Regions from separate parts of the Chitinophaga sp. XS-30 genome, predicted to be linked through region 1. Evidence: riboswitches for the same ligand, from Rfam matches in the RefSeq annotation. Region 1 holds a riboswitch; each other region holds the start of a gene.
The links. Region 1 has a riboswitch for cobalamin ahead of FW415_RS02065 (TonB-dependent siderophore receptor). Riboswitches for the same ligand answer to the same signal wherever they lie in the genome.
Positions count from the first base shown of each region.

Region 2: linked by a shared signal. The riboswitch ahead of FW415_RS09530 (ribonucleoside-diphosphate reductase small subunit) and the one ahead of FW415_RS02065 (TonB-dependent siderophore receptor) in region 1 are both predicted to bind cobalamin.
Region 3: linked by a shared signal. The riboswitch ahead of metE (5-methyltetrahydropteroyltriglutamate--homocysteine S-methyltransferase) and the one ahead of FW415_RS02065 (TonB-dependent siderophore receptor) in region 1 are both predicted to bind cobalamin.

Region 1 is NZ_CP043006.1:514,272-518,405, reverse strand. It holds gene FW415_RS02075 (ABC transporter substrate-binding protein) at 1-148, opposite strand, end outside; gene FW415_RS02070 (DUF6580 family putative transport protein) at 207-809, opposite strand; gene FW415_RS02065 (TonB-dependent siderophore receptor) at 829-2,733, opposite strand; cobalamin riboswitch at 2,844-3,063, opposite strand; gene FW415_RS02060 (APC family permease) at 3,110-4,134, shown strand, end outside.
Region 2 is NZ_CP043006.1:2,301,617-2,305,750, forward strand. It holds gene FW415_RS09525 (ribonucleoside-diphosphate reductase subunit alpha) at 1-766, opposite strand, end outside; gene FW415_RS09530 (ribonucleoside-diphosphate reductase small subunit) at 821-1,795, opposite strand; cobalamin riboswitch at 1,914-2,118, opposite strand; gene FW415_RS09535 (hypothetical protein) at 2,299-3,852, opposite strand; gene leuC (3-isopropylmalate dehydratase large subunit) at 4,063-4,134, shown strand, end outside.
Region 3 is NZ_CP043006.1:1,397,840-1,401,973, reverse strand. It holds gene FW415_RS05915 (DUF4350 domain-containing protein) at 1-245, opposite strand, end outside; gene metE (5-methyltetrahydropteroyltriglutamate--homocysteine S-methyltransferase) at 451-2,757, opposite strand; cobalamin riboswitch at 2,903-3,100, opposite strand; gene FW415_RS05905 (PleD family two-component system response regulator) at 3,513-3,860, shown strand; gene FW415_RS05900 (hypothetical protein) at 3,926-4,134, shown strand, end outside.

The DNA.
Region 1 (4,134 bases):
CCTTGCCTTCCAGCACGCAGCGAACGACCTTTTCTTTTTCAGCCAGCGCAATGGGCGGGCATTCAAAGGTGACGCCCTGCAGGAGATGCTGCAGGCCCATATCATAGATCATCTGTGTAGCAGCAGGCAGAAAGGAGGATGCGATCATAATACAGCTTTTACAGGCGTGAAAAAGGGCCGGCGCTAACGTCCGGCCCTTCCCGTTTTTATTTTTCATAGGCCAATGCCGGAATATTCCTTTGCATCAGCTCAAACAGTCCAAAAAATATCCCGCAGTACACGACATTGCTCAGCAGTGTGTTCTTCAGGAAGGGCAGGCCGTTGGCGTAGCACTTCATCAGTCCCTGCCAGTCTTTCGTGTAAGGGAGACCGGTAGTTACATCAAAGCCCGTGCTGCTCATCCATGTGCCGAAATCCGCCAGCAGCCAGTGTGCCACGGCCGCTGCGATGCAGGCGATCAGGATGTTCGTTACCCGCACTTTGCGGATCACCAGTTGCCCGATGAGCACCATGGCGGCAAAGCCCAGGTACACCCATATCCAGCCTTCGAACAGCAGGGAGCCGTTGCCATACGCTTTATACACGGTTTGCATCATGATCACATCGCCCAGGAACAGCGTCAGCAGCGGGAAAACATAGCTTTTCCATTTGTCGGCAAAGTAAGCGCCGCCAAAAAGGGCCATAGCTCCCACCGGCGAGAAATTGGAAAAAGGCGTGATCTGCCCCGCTGCGGTAACACGCAGGGCGCCTGCCACCAGGATGAGCAGCAGCAAAGCAAAGAAACGCGGCTGCAGATTTTTAATGGACATTGCGGATCTGGTTTAAATATTAAAGTTGAAAGGAAATGCCGGTCTGTACCGTGAACCCTTGCACGGAATAGCCTTTGATCTCCTCGTATTTACGGTTGTTGGTGATGTTGTTGGCATTGAAGAACAGGCGGCCTTTGTCCGAGAAGCGGTATTCTGCATACATATCCCAGATAGTATAGGCGGCCAGCGGTTCATTCGTTGCCGTCCAGGCACCGGGTGCATAGTAAAGGTCGTTGCGGGAACCGATGTGGCGGATATTGGTGCTGACGAATACATTACGCAGCACCTGGTAACCGATGTTCAGCCCGCCGGAATGATTAGGACGGCGCACCAGGTTGCTGTAGGTGGTGTCTTTATCATTCACCTGTGTGGTCACTTCCCCGTCAACATACGCGTAAAATACCTTTACGGTCAGTCCTTTGGCAGGCTGCACCGCCAGTTCCAGCTCCGCGCCTTTGTCATTCTGCTTGTTGAAGTTCAGATACCGGTTATTGATGTAGGCGATCACATTTTTCATGTCGCGCTTGAAGCCCGTTACGCGGAGGTCGATCTTGTTGCGGAGCAGGAAGGTCTGGAAACCGGCTTCGTAGCTGTTGGTCTCTTCGGGTTTCAGGTCCGGATTCCCGTAGCTGCTGTACAGCGCCGTCAGTGAAGGCGCTTTGAAACCGGATGAGATGTTCACGAAAAGTTTCAGCCTGTCGTTCAGCAGGTACGAAGGGTTCAGGCTGTAAGTGAAGTTGTTGCCATAGGCGGAATGCATGTTATAGCGGCCACCGGCTTCAAAGCTGAAGCCATGCAGGTTCCTGATGAAAAGGGAAACATAGGGGCTGGTATTGTATTGGGAGCGGATGCCATAAGGCGCGTCAAAAGCCGTATCCATCAGCTCAGCCTTGCGATATTCCACGCCGGCCAGCGCCTGCAGCCAGTTATTGATATCATAATGCCCGTACAGTTCGCCGAAATAAGAGCGGCCATCCAGGTCCGTGATACCCCAGGCAGATTCATCCGTGCGCTGTACTTTCTGGTAGCCGAAGTTGCCGTGGAGCTGGCCTTTGCCGAGGTCGTACACGCTGCGGATGCCGGTATGGAGGAGGTTGGATTTATTATTGTTCACCAGCGCATCCTGGAAGGGGCCGCCATCGTATTTGCTTTTGTAGTCGGAGAACATGAGAAAGGGCTGCAGCCTCAGGTTGTCGGTAGCCTGTATGCCGATGTTGGCCATGAAAGCATTCTGTTTAAGGCCGTCCCGGTCGAATTCCGGATTAACGAGACTGTCTGCCGGTGCGGCTTCGGAGATGCCGTCGGTTTCAAAATGGGTGAAGCTGACGTTGTAATCCACATTCTCCTGCTGACCCCGCAGGCCCAGTGTGCCTTTGATGCTGCGGTTGCTGCCCCAGGTGAGGTTGCCGAAAGCGTTCACCGGTTTGCCGCTGCCTTTTTTGAGGATGATGTTGATCACGCCGGCAATGGCGTCCGCCCCGTAGAGGGTGGATTGGGTGCCGCGGAGGATCTCTATCCGCTCCACTTCATCGATAGGCATCAGGCGCAGGTCGATAGCGCTGCCGGTGAGGCCGGTGGCATCCGCTACGGGGATGCCGTCGATCAGGATGGTGGTATATTGGGAGGTGGCCCCGCGGAAATACAGTTCCTTGTTTTTACCGGGATTGGAGCCCGCGCCGTTGATCACAATACCGGCCTGTTCATTCAGCACATCAGTGATGGTGCGGCCAACATTTCTTTCGATCTGTTCGCGGGAGATAACGGTCAGTACTTTACCGGTCTCGCTTTGTTTTTTGGCGAATTTTGTGGCGGTGACCACTACGGTGTTCAGTTGGGAGACACGGGAGGTGTCTTCCTGTGCAAAGCCGGTCTGGGAAATAGCCAGCAGGCTGATAGAGAGCAATGAAAAGCTTTTCTTCTTCATGTAAGTTACAAGTTGAAAAAATGATTTCACGCAGGGGGGAGAATATTGAAAAGTATAGAATGCCGCCGTCGCAGCAATTACACCCTCCGCTTTTCACCCGAAAGCGCGGATTGATTTAATGGCAGTACGGCAGGTCTTCTGGCTTTCCCGCTTTTCCGGATGACCTTCCCGCCCTTTGGAGAGAGCAGTGGTTGAAGTGTCCGAAAAAACGTCCCGAAGCGCTTCGGGAGCGGGATTACAGCTACGGGGATAGCTCCGGATTTGAACCGGATTCCCTATTAATGCCCTGGGGTGCTTGCACACCGGGCAACCGTTTACCGGGCGCAAACCTACGGATATTTTACGGAAATACGCGTTAATGAGTATATTGTAGATCATGAGCATCAAACCTAAACTCGGTCCTTTTGACCTTACCATGATCGTGGTGGGGCTGGTGATCGGCATGGGGATATTCAAAACGCCGGTGGACGTAGCGCGGGAAACCGGTGCGCCCATGCTGTTCTACATGAGCTGGGTGCTCGGCGGGCTGGTCACCCTTTGCGGGGCGCTCACCTATGCCGAGATCGGCTCCCGTTATCCTGTGGCCGGCGGTTTTTATAAAGTGCTGTCCTACGGTTTCCATCCGGCTTATGCTTTCATGATCAACTGGACGCTGGTGATCTCCAATGCCGCGTCCATCGCCGCGGTATGCCTCGTTGGCGCCGAGTACATCGGCCCGGTATTGCTGCCGGATACCATGCAGCACGAAGCCGGCCGCAAAACGATCGCCATTGCCGCCATCGTTGTGTTATATATCATCAACATGCTGGGTATCCGGCTGAGCGCCAGCTCGCAGAATGTGCTCACCGTGTTCAAGATCACGCTGGTATTATTGCTCTGTCTCACCGCATTCAGCAATCATGTGGCGCCTGCCTCCGCCGTTGTGCAGCAGCCGGAGCCGGTCAGCTGGTTCTATATCTTCGGCGCCGCGCTGGTGCCCGTGTTCTTTACCTATGGCGGTTATCAGCAGACGATCAATTTCGGCAGCGATGTGCGGGAGCCTGCACGCAACATGCCCAGGGCCATTTTTACCGGTATTTTCATCATCCTGTTATTATACATCACGGTCAACTATGCATACGTTAAAGTGATCGGCTTCGAGCAGCTGAAAACAACGGATGCGCTGGCCGCACGCATGGCGGAAGTGTTCTTCGGAGAGAATGGTTTCAGGGTCACTTCGGTGCTGCTGTTCCTCTCGGTGCTGGGCTATGCGAATGTGAACCTGCTTTCCAATCCCAGGATGTACTATGCCATGGCGGAAGACGGCGTTTTGCCGGCGGTGTTCAAACGGGTGAACAGCAAAACGCAGGTGCAGGAAGTGGCGCTTACCGTGTTCACGGTACTGACGGTGGCCCTGTTATA
Region 2 (4,134 bases), 1.8 Mb from region 1:
GGATATTGTGGATGCTCAGGCCGATGCCGCCTGCGCTCTGGGAGATCTTCGCGGTTTGCTTCAGGGTATCGTAGATACCGTCAATGCTGTCTCCCTGCATGGTGAGCAGGAAGCAGCTGCTCATCTGCGGTTTGGGCGTACCGGCATTGAAGAGGGTGGGCGTGGCGTGTGTGAACCAGCGCTCGCTCATCAGGTTGTATGTTTTGATGGCGGAGTCGATATCCTCTTTGTGAATACCCACGGCTACGCGCATGAACATATGTTGCGGGCGCTCGGCGATCTTGCCGTCTATCTTCAGGAGATAGGAGCGTTCCAGTGTTTTGAAGCCAAAGTAGTCGAATGCAAAATCCCGGTCGTAGATGATGGTGGAATCCAGGATATCCGCGTTCTTGCGGATGATGTCCCATACTTCATCGCTCAGCAGGCCGGCGGGTTTGCCGGTTTTCGGATCGATGTATTCGTACAGCTTCTTCATCGTTTTGGAAAACGACTTGATAGTATTTTTATGGAGATTGCTCACCGCAATGCGGGAGGCAAGCTGTGCATAGTCCGGATGCTTGGTGGTGAGGGAAGCGGCGGTCTCTGCGGCCAGGTTATCCAGCTCGGTAGTGGTAACGCCATCGTACAATCCCTGGATCACTTTCTTCGCTACATCTATTGAATCTACATAATCAGGCGCCATGCCGTAACACAGTTTCTCTACCCTTGCCGTGATCTTGTCAAATTTGACAGACTCCTTTCTGCCGTCTCTTTTTATAACGAACATAGTGTAATGAATTTAATGGGTGATGAATATATTGAGGTGTATTATCTGCTTTAATTAAAAATCTTCGTCGAGGCTGAAAGTGTTGTTGGTGTCCTTGTTGCCCATTACACCTGATTTCTGGTAGTCGCCCACCCGTTTTTCGAAGAAGTTGGTTTTGCCCTGCAGGGATATCATTTCCATAAAATCGAAGGGATTGGTGGCATTGAATACTTTTTTATAGCCCAGTTCACCGATCCAGCGGTCTGCCACAAATTCGATGTATTGTTTCATCAGTTCGCTGTTCATACCTATCAGGGCTGCGGGCAGCGCATCGGTGATGAATTCTTTTTCGATCGTCACGGCATCGAGAATGATCTCATGCACTTCTGTTTCGGAGAGTCTGCCATTCAGCATGCGGTAGAGTTCGCAGGCGAATTCGCAGTGGAGCCCTTCATCACGGCTGATCAGTTCATTGGAGAACGTAAGGCCGGGCATGAGGCCGCGTTTCTTCAGCCAGAAGATGGAGCAGAAGCTGCCGCTGAAGAAGATGCCTTCCACCGCCGCGAAGGCTACGAGGCGTTGGGCGAAAGTGCCGTTCTCTATCCAGCGCAGCGCCCATTCGGCTTTCTTTTTCACGGCAGGTACGGTATCAATGGCGTGGAAAAGCCGGTCTTTCTCCGCCGGGTCTTTTACGTAAGTATCGATCAGCAGTGCGTATGTTTCAGAGTGAATGTTTTCCATCATGATCTGGAAACCGTAGAAGCAGCGGGCTTCGGGGATCTGTACTTCGCTCATGAAGTTCACGGCCAGGTTCTCGTTCACAATACCGTCAGATGCGGCGAAAAATGCCAGTACATGCGAAATGAAGTGGCGTTCACCATCCGTCATGTTCGCCCAGTCTTTCAGGTCTCCGGAAAGATCGATCTCCTCCGCGGTCCAGAAGCTGGCTTCATGGCGTTTGTAATGTTCCCAGAGCTTGGGGTAGTTGATCGGCAGCAGTACAAACCTGTCCTTGTTCTCCTTTAATAAAATCTCGTTCTCGTTACTCATACAAATTTTTTATACGGTTAGCAGGGTGTGTAATGAGACGCGGGGCTGACGGAAGATAGCTTTCCATATAGTGATACGGTGAGGGTCACTTTCGCCATAACCTTAGTCGCGAAGGTTTCGACAATAACGTTGTACTGGCAGGTCTCCTGGCTTTCCCCGGCCGGATTGGCCTTCCCGCCCCCGAAAGGGCAGTGGCATTGGAAACATCCGGCATCCAAGAACTAGGGGATCACAGTAGCGCGTCTGCTCGTGAATTCCACACGATTCCCTATTAATTCATATTCCGTTACATCGGAAAAGAAGCCAGAACAACGAAGTCAAGAACTGATGCAAATGTAATGATCGAAGACAGGCGATACACCCAAAAGTTACTCACGGGTGTGGATAAAGAAAGTGGATATTTTAGAGATGTAGCAGGGTGGTGGAATACGGACTTTTGCACAGGTTTATGCAGATGTATGGTATGAAGTTTATATTAAATGTGTTAAAAAACTGGCATGGAATTATATCCGGGGGACCTTATGGAGGAATTTCTGCCGTATCACCTCCTGCACCGGTATGCCTTCGATCTTGCTTTCCAGCCATGACACGATATCCAGGTAGAGGTAACTCCTTCTTTCGTAGGGATTTTTGGCGATCAGCTCCAGCCTGCCTTTCAGTTCAATGAAAGCGGTGCGCAACGCTTTGGGGTGTGCGTACATGTTCTTCCTCAGGAACTTCAGGATCTCTTCCATCACCAGGCTAAGGTCTTTATGCTTTGCAATGAAGTGATATACAGACTTGATGAGGTATTCCACCAGGCTGTAGTTTTCCAGTTCATAATGCGCGATGAGGTGAAGGATACGTGCAAAGCACTGGATATCAGCCCGCAGATTGCCGATCCGCAGATGGATGATCTTGTTCAGATACACGATGGCATTGTTGTTGTCCCCGCTGCCGAAGTACAGGCAGGCGATCTTGTAGTAGAATACCAGTACGCGGTGCTGGTCTACCGTCAGCTGATGCTCGGATATTTTTTCTTCCACTTCGGCCACCAGTGCCAGTCCTTCCGAGAAAGTACCATCCAGGAAGTGGCGGTTGATCTTGCCGGTGTAGAGGTACACGAAAGCGGAGGTGCGGGTGTTCTCGTTGAGGGTCTCTTCCTTTTCGGTGATGAACTGCTCCATGACGGACAGCACTTCAATGAACTTCTCATGGTTCATGGTGTGGAAATGCGCCGTGAGCAGGTTATGCAAAGCCTTGATATAGAGGTCCACATCCGATTCCTTCAGCGTGGGATATTCCGCGAACAGGTCCACCCACTTCTGGGTGTGCCGGTAATACATGACAAAATCCTGCAGGATATAATAATACCAGCAATAGGCCTGGTAAAGATAACTGCGCTCGTAGAAGCTCATGGTATGCGTAGCCTGTACGGGCAGGTTGGAATCGAAGAAGCTTTTGAGGATATGCACATCCTTCTCATCGCGCGCGTGGCCGAGCTTCAGGTACATGCCGTACATCCGGAGGGCCAGGGAGGAGAGTCTGCTCACGTTGTTGAGCTGGTCGTTGATCCGGCGGGACTCGTCGCTCAGTTCATCCGCGCGATTGTCCAGACTGCGGGTGATATGCCGGGTTTCGATCAGTTTTTCGAATTCCACGATCTCGAAGAACAGCATTACTTCCTCCTGCTCGCGGGCGCTGACCTTTGCTTTGCCCAGGATCTTCAGGCTTTGCTGGTAGAGTCCTTTGTTGTACAGCACCCGTGCATAATCCAGCTGCTCCCGCAGGTCTATCAGCGGGTCTTTGGTTTTGTACAGCAACCGCAGGGTGGTGAGGAGATGTTTGTATAAATGGGCCTTGACGTTGCTTAACTGTTGTTTCTTGATGGCCGGGACCTTCTTCAGCACCTGTTCCTCATCATACTCCTTCATTTTGTCCAGCGCCTGGAACAGCTGTATGAACAGCACGTCCTCTTTGGTATTGTCCCGGTTGAATGCCAGCTGGAAATTTCGTTTTTCGGCTTTGGTAAGCGTTTTAATCAGTATGAAGAGCGCATCGTTCTGCGAGTTGGGCATCGTTGTTGTAAGATTTTAATCTATTGATTTTCAATAAATTAATGGTTATACGGATCAGTTGCGAATCGTAATAATGGCAAATTTAACGATCTGTGGTTTAAATGTGTCAATTAGATTTGAAGATGCAAATGAACGGGAAATGCAAAGATAAGGCTGAATTTGAAACGTTTGGCCTGATAGTGAAAGAAATACGCATTAAGCAGATTACGTATGGGCAAAACATTATTTGACAAGATATGGGATAGCCATATTGTGGCGAGCAAGCCGGGATTTCCGGACGCG
Region 3 (4,134 bases), 880 kb from region 1:
TTCCGCAGATTTGCTGCATCGGGCGCTTCGTATAACGTAGCGGTATCCGCACCGTGTTTCAGGAACAGGTCTCCCAGTATAGAGAACCCGCTCATTTCCTTCTCCGACCATTTATAATGCCAGGAGCGAAGTACACCGTTGGCGTCTTTCTTCTGCTCATTGTTAAAATAACTGTCCAGCACTACGGTTTGCGCGGAGGCCTGCAGCGAGGCCATCATTAACGTGGTATATATTAATGCTTTCATCGTAAAACAAATTACTATTGTTTACCGACATATGCAAACGTTTGCAGAAAATCATCCCGGAAGAAGCACTGTCAAGGCTTTTAGGGCAAAAAAATTGGAATTACAGCTTGCCATGCGGGAAAATCAGCTGTCCCAAAAGTAATCTTGCCTGCGGGGTAAAGAAGCCCTCCGTTCCGGTAGACATACTTCTGAGACAGCCTTGTAATTATACTTTCACAAGATCACTGATGCCGGCCCGGGCTTCCCTGGCTGCATCTACCATGTTCGCGAGCGCGGCCTCCGTTTCCGGCCATTTTCTCGTTTTAAGGCCGCAATCCGGGTTCACCCAAAGATTACGCACCGGCAGGCGCTCCGCTGCTTTTTGCAGAAGGCTGAACATCTCTGCCCGGGTGGGTATGCGGGGCGAGTGGATATCATATACTCCCGGGCCTATCTCGTTGGGATAACGGAAATCCGCAAATGCTTCCAGCAGCTCCATTTGTGACCTCGAGGTTTCAATGGTGATCACATCAGCATCCATTGCGGCGATGTGACGAATGATATCGTTGAACTCGGAGTAACACATGTGCGTGTGTATCTGCGTATCATCCCTGACAACGGAAGCCGATATACGAAAAGCCCGGATAGCCCAGTCCAGATACGGCTCACGATCTTCTTTACGCAATGGCAATCCTTCCCTGACGGCTGGTTCATCTATCTGGATGATACCGATACCGGCCTGTTCCAGTGCCGCTACTTCGTCCCGGATGGCGAGCGCGATCTGGCTGGCTGTAAGCGAACGCGGCTGATCGTCCCGCACAAAGGACCATTGCAGGATCGTTACCGGTCCGGTAAGCATGGCCTTCATCGGCAGACTGGTCAGGGATTGTGCGTACTTCGTCCATTTCACGGTCATATCCTCCGGACGGCTCACATCGCCGTAAATCACCGGCGGCTTTACGCAACGGCTGCCATAGCTCTGCACCCAACCGTTACGGGTAAACGTAAATCCATCCAGCAGTTCGCCGAAGTACTCTACCATATCATTCCGTTCAAATTCCCCATGCACCAGTACGTCCAGCCCTATCTTCTCCTGCCAGCGTATAGCCGATGCCGTAGCCTCCGCGATCTTTTCGTCATATGCTTCCTGCGTGATGGCGCCTTTGCGCAACTGCGCGCGCAGTTGGCGGATATCATCCGTCTGCGGGAAAGAACCGATAGTAGTTGTCGGAAACAGTGGCAACCTGAACCGGTCCGCCTGCAGCTGTTGCCGCTGCGGGAAAGCGCTTTGGCGGGCCACACCTGCATCCGTAATGGCGGCGGTTCGCTGTTTTACCTCCGGTTTGTGGATACGGCTGGATCCCCGGCGGGAGGAGATGGCAGCCCTGTTCGCCTCCAGCAAGGCCATATTGCCTTGAAAGATAAGATCAAGCGCCTGCACTTCCTGCAACTTCTGGCGGGCAAAGGCCATCCAGGAAATCATCTCGGGGTCAAGCTCCGTTTCGAGGGACAGGTCAGCGGGTGAATGGAGGAGGGAACAACCGGGGGCGATCATCACGCGCTCTTCTCCAAGCGCAGCTACTGCTTTGCGGATGAAAGACAAGGATGTATCATAGTCATTCTTCCAGATGTTCCGGCCGTCCACCACACCGAGGGACAGGGAGGTTTTCGGCGGCATGGCTTGCAGAACGGCATCCAGCTGCTGCGGCGCGCGGGTAAGGTCTATATGCAGGCAACAGACCGGTAAATTGGCGGCAAGCGCTGTGTTCTCCCGCAGCCCTTCAAAATAAGTGGCTACGATCAGCTTCAGGCCTTTGGTTTGCCGGGCGATCTCCCGGTATGCCTGCACATACGCTTCCTTTTCTGCTTCCGTGAGATCGGTGGCCAGGAAGGGCTCGTCCAGCTGCACCCATACCGCTCCCTGTTCCCGCAGCTTTTGCAGTATCTCTATGTACACGGGCAGCAGCCGGTTGAGCAGCGCTATACGGTGAAATCCGCTGCCTTTCTCCTTTCCAAGCAGCAGATATGAAACCGGACCGATCAGCACCGGCTTGGGAATAACACCCGTAAAATGCCGGGCAGCATCAAAGGCATTGAATACCTTGTTGGAGAACAGGCGGAACTGCTGGTCTGCCGTAAATTCGGGAACGATGTAGTGGTAATTGGTATCGAACCACTTGGTCATTTCCATGGCGGTAATGTCCAGCCCCTGCTGCTGGAATCCTCTGGCCATGGCGAAATACAGATCGATCTCAGCGTTCCCGCCCACTTCTGTAACAACGGGCGCATAACGGTCCGGCACAGCGCCGAGGAGCAGGCTCATGTCCAGCACCTGGTCATAAAAACTGAAATCATTACAGGGGATGAGATCCATCCCGGCATCCTGCTGGATCTTCCAGTGTTCCTCCTGCAGCCTTTTTGCGGTAAGGAACAGATCACTGCGGCCAATAAGGCCCTGCCAGTACTGCTCGCAAGCTTTCTTCAGCTGGCGGCGGCTTCCCATTCTGGGATAGCCAAGGTTGTGTTTGAGCATACGCATAAAACTTTTGGTTAAACATTAATTGTGCATTAATGCTCCTTACAGTTTCCGGTATGCTTTCAGGAATTGTGTAGAAGGTGAGGAACGAAAAGACAGGGCACACCTGTCCCTTCCCGACTACTGCTTCAAATCGCGAAAGCATTTGTCTTATACAGCGGGCAAGTATCCTGGCTTGTAACATTATTACCGTCCTTCTCATCCCTGTTCAGGTCAGGACAATGGACCAATCTGGTAATAATTCAGGTAGTTACTTACAGTTGCGCGACAGCCCGTGATTTGCACACGGTTCCTTATTAAAGGCGACTTTCGTCGCCTACCGCGCTGTAGAAAGAAAAAAGAAATAAAGTAAAGAACTTGAGGGCAAAGATAGGAAGGTGGCCAATAATTTCCTATATTTTGTTAAGTGAGGGTTAAAGGCATACCATGCATACCTGATATTGTTAAGAATGATTAACAATGTATTTTTGGCATAGAATATGCAAATATCTTCGCAACAAAATGTATTGCTACCGAAAGTTTGATGATTAGCAATCCTGATTTTAACCTATGGCACGGTATATCCCGTCTTATCTAAACCTAACGGAGACGTACACACGCTACACACTCGGTAAGGAGTAATAATATTAACATATCCGGATAACCATACGCACCGCTGGCATCAGCAGCCGGATATGTGTGCGTTATGTCTCCGGATGATCGAATTGTATATTGTATATGAATAGGATACTTGTAGTAGAGATGATCTGCTGATGCTCCGGATTATAGAAATGGTGCTCAGAAGGGAAGGGTACGAAGCAGATACCGTCATGAACGGGAGAGAAGCGGCGCTTAGCCTCAGGACGAAAACGTATGATCTCATCCTGATAGATCTGAAGCTGCCCTTCTCCCATCTTAAGGAAATGGTGGAACAGTTACGTATAAGCCAGGCTGCGCGTTACTTTCCGGTACTGGTGATATTGATCTCATCATTCATTGAAAACAGCGTAGGCAGCTGGTTCGGGATCGATGCGGATGAGTTCATTCACAAACCGCTGTCGCCATACGACCTCGCGGGAAAGGTAAACCGGCTGCTCGGATACGGGCAGGTAGAGGTGTAATGCCGGCCTTCCATCTGTTGTTCGTTCCCTTCTTTTAATGTATATCTTTGCGGAAACTCGCATTCATGGAACCTTTTTCCATTCTCATCCGTGATCAGGCTTATGAGGTCAGTCCTTACGTTAAAGGCTATACGGTATCTTTTCATGTGACGGCGGCAGACAGCAGGATCATTTTTGAGCTGGATGAAGAAGACCAGCTTCGTGCCGTAACCGCCGGCGAGCCGGTTGATGCGGAGCTGGTGATGCAGCTGGCGGAGGCTATTACAAAACATTT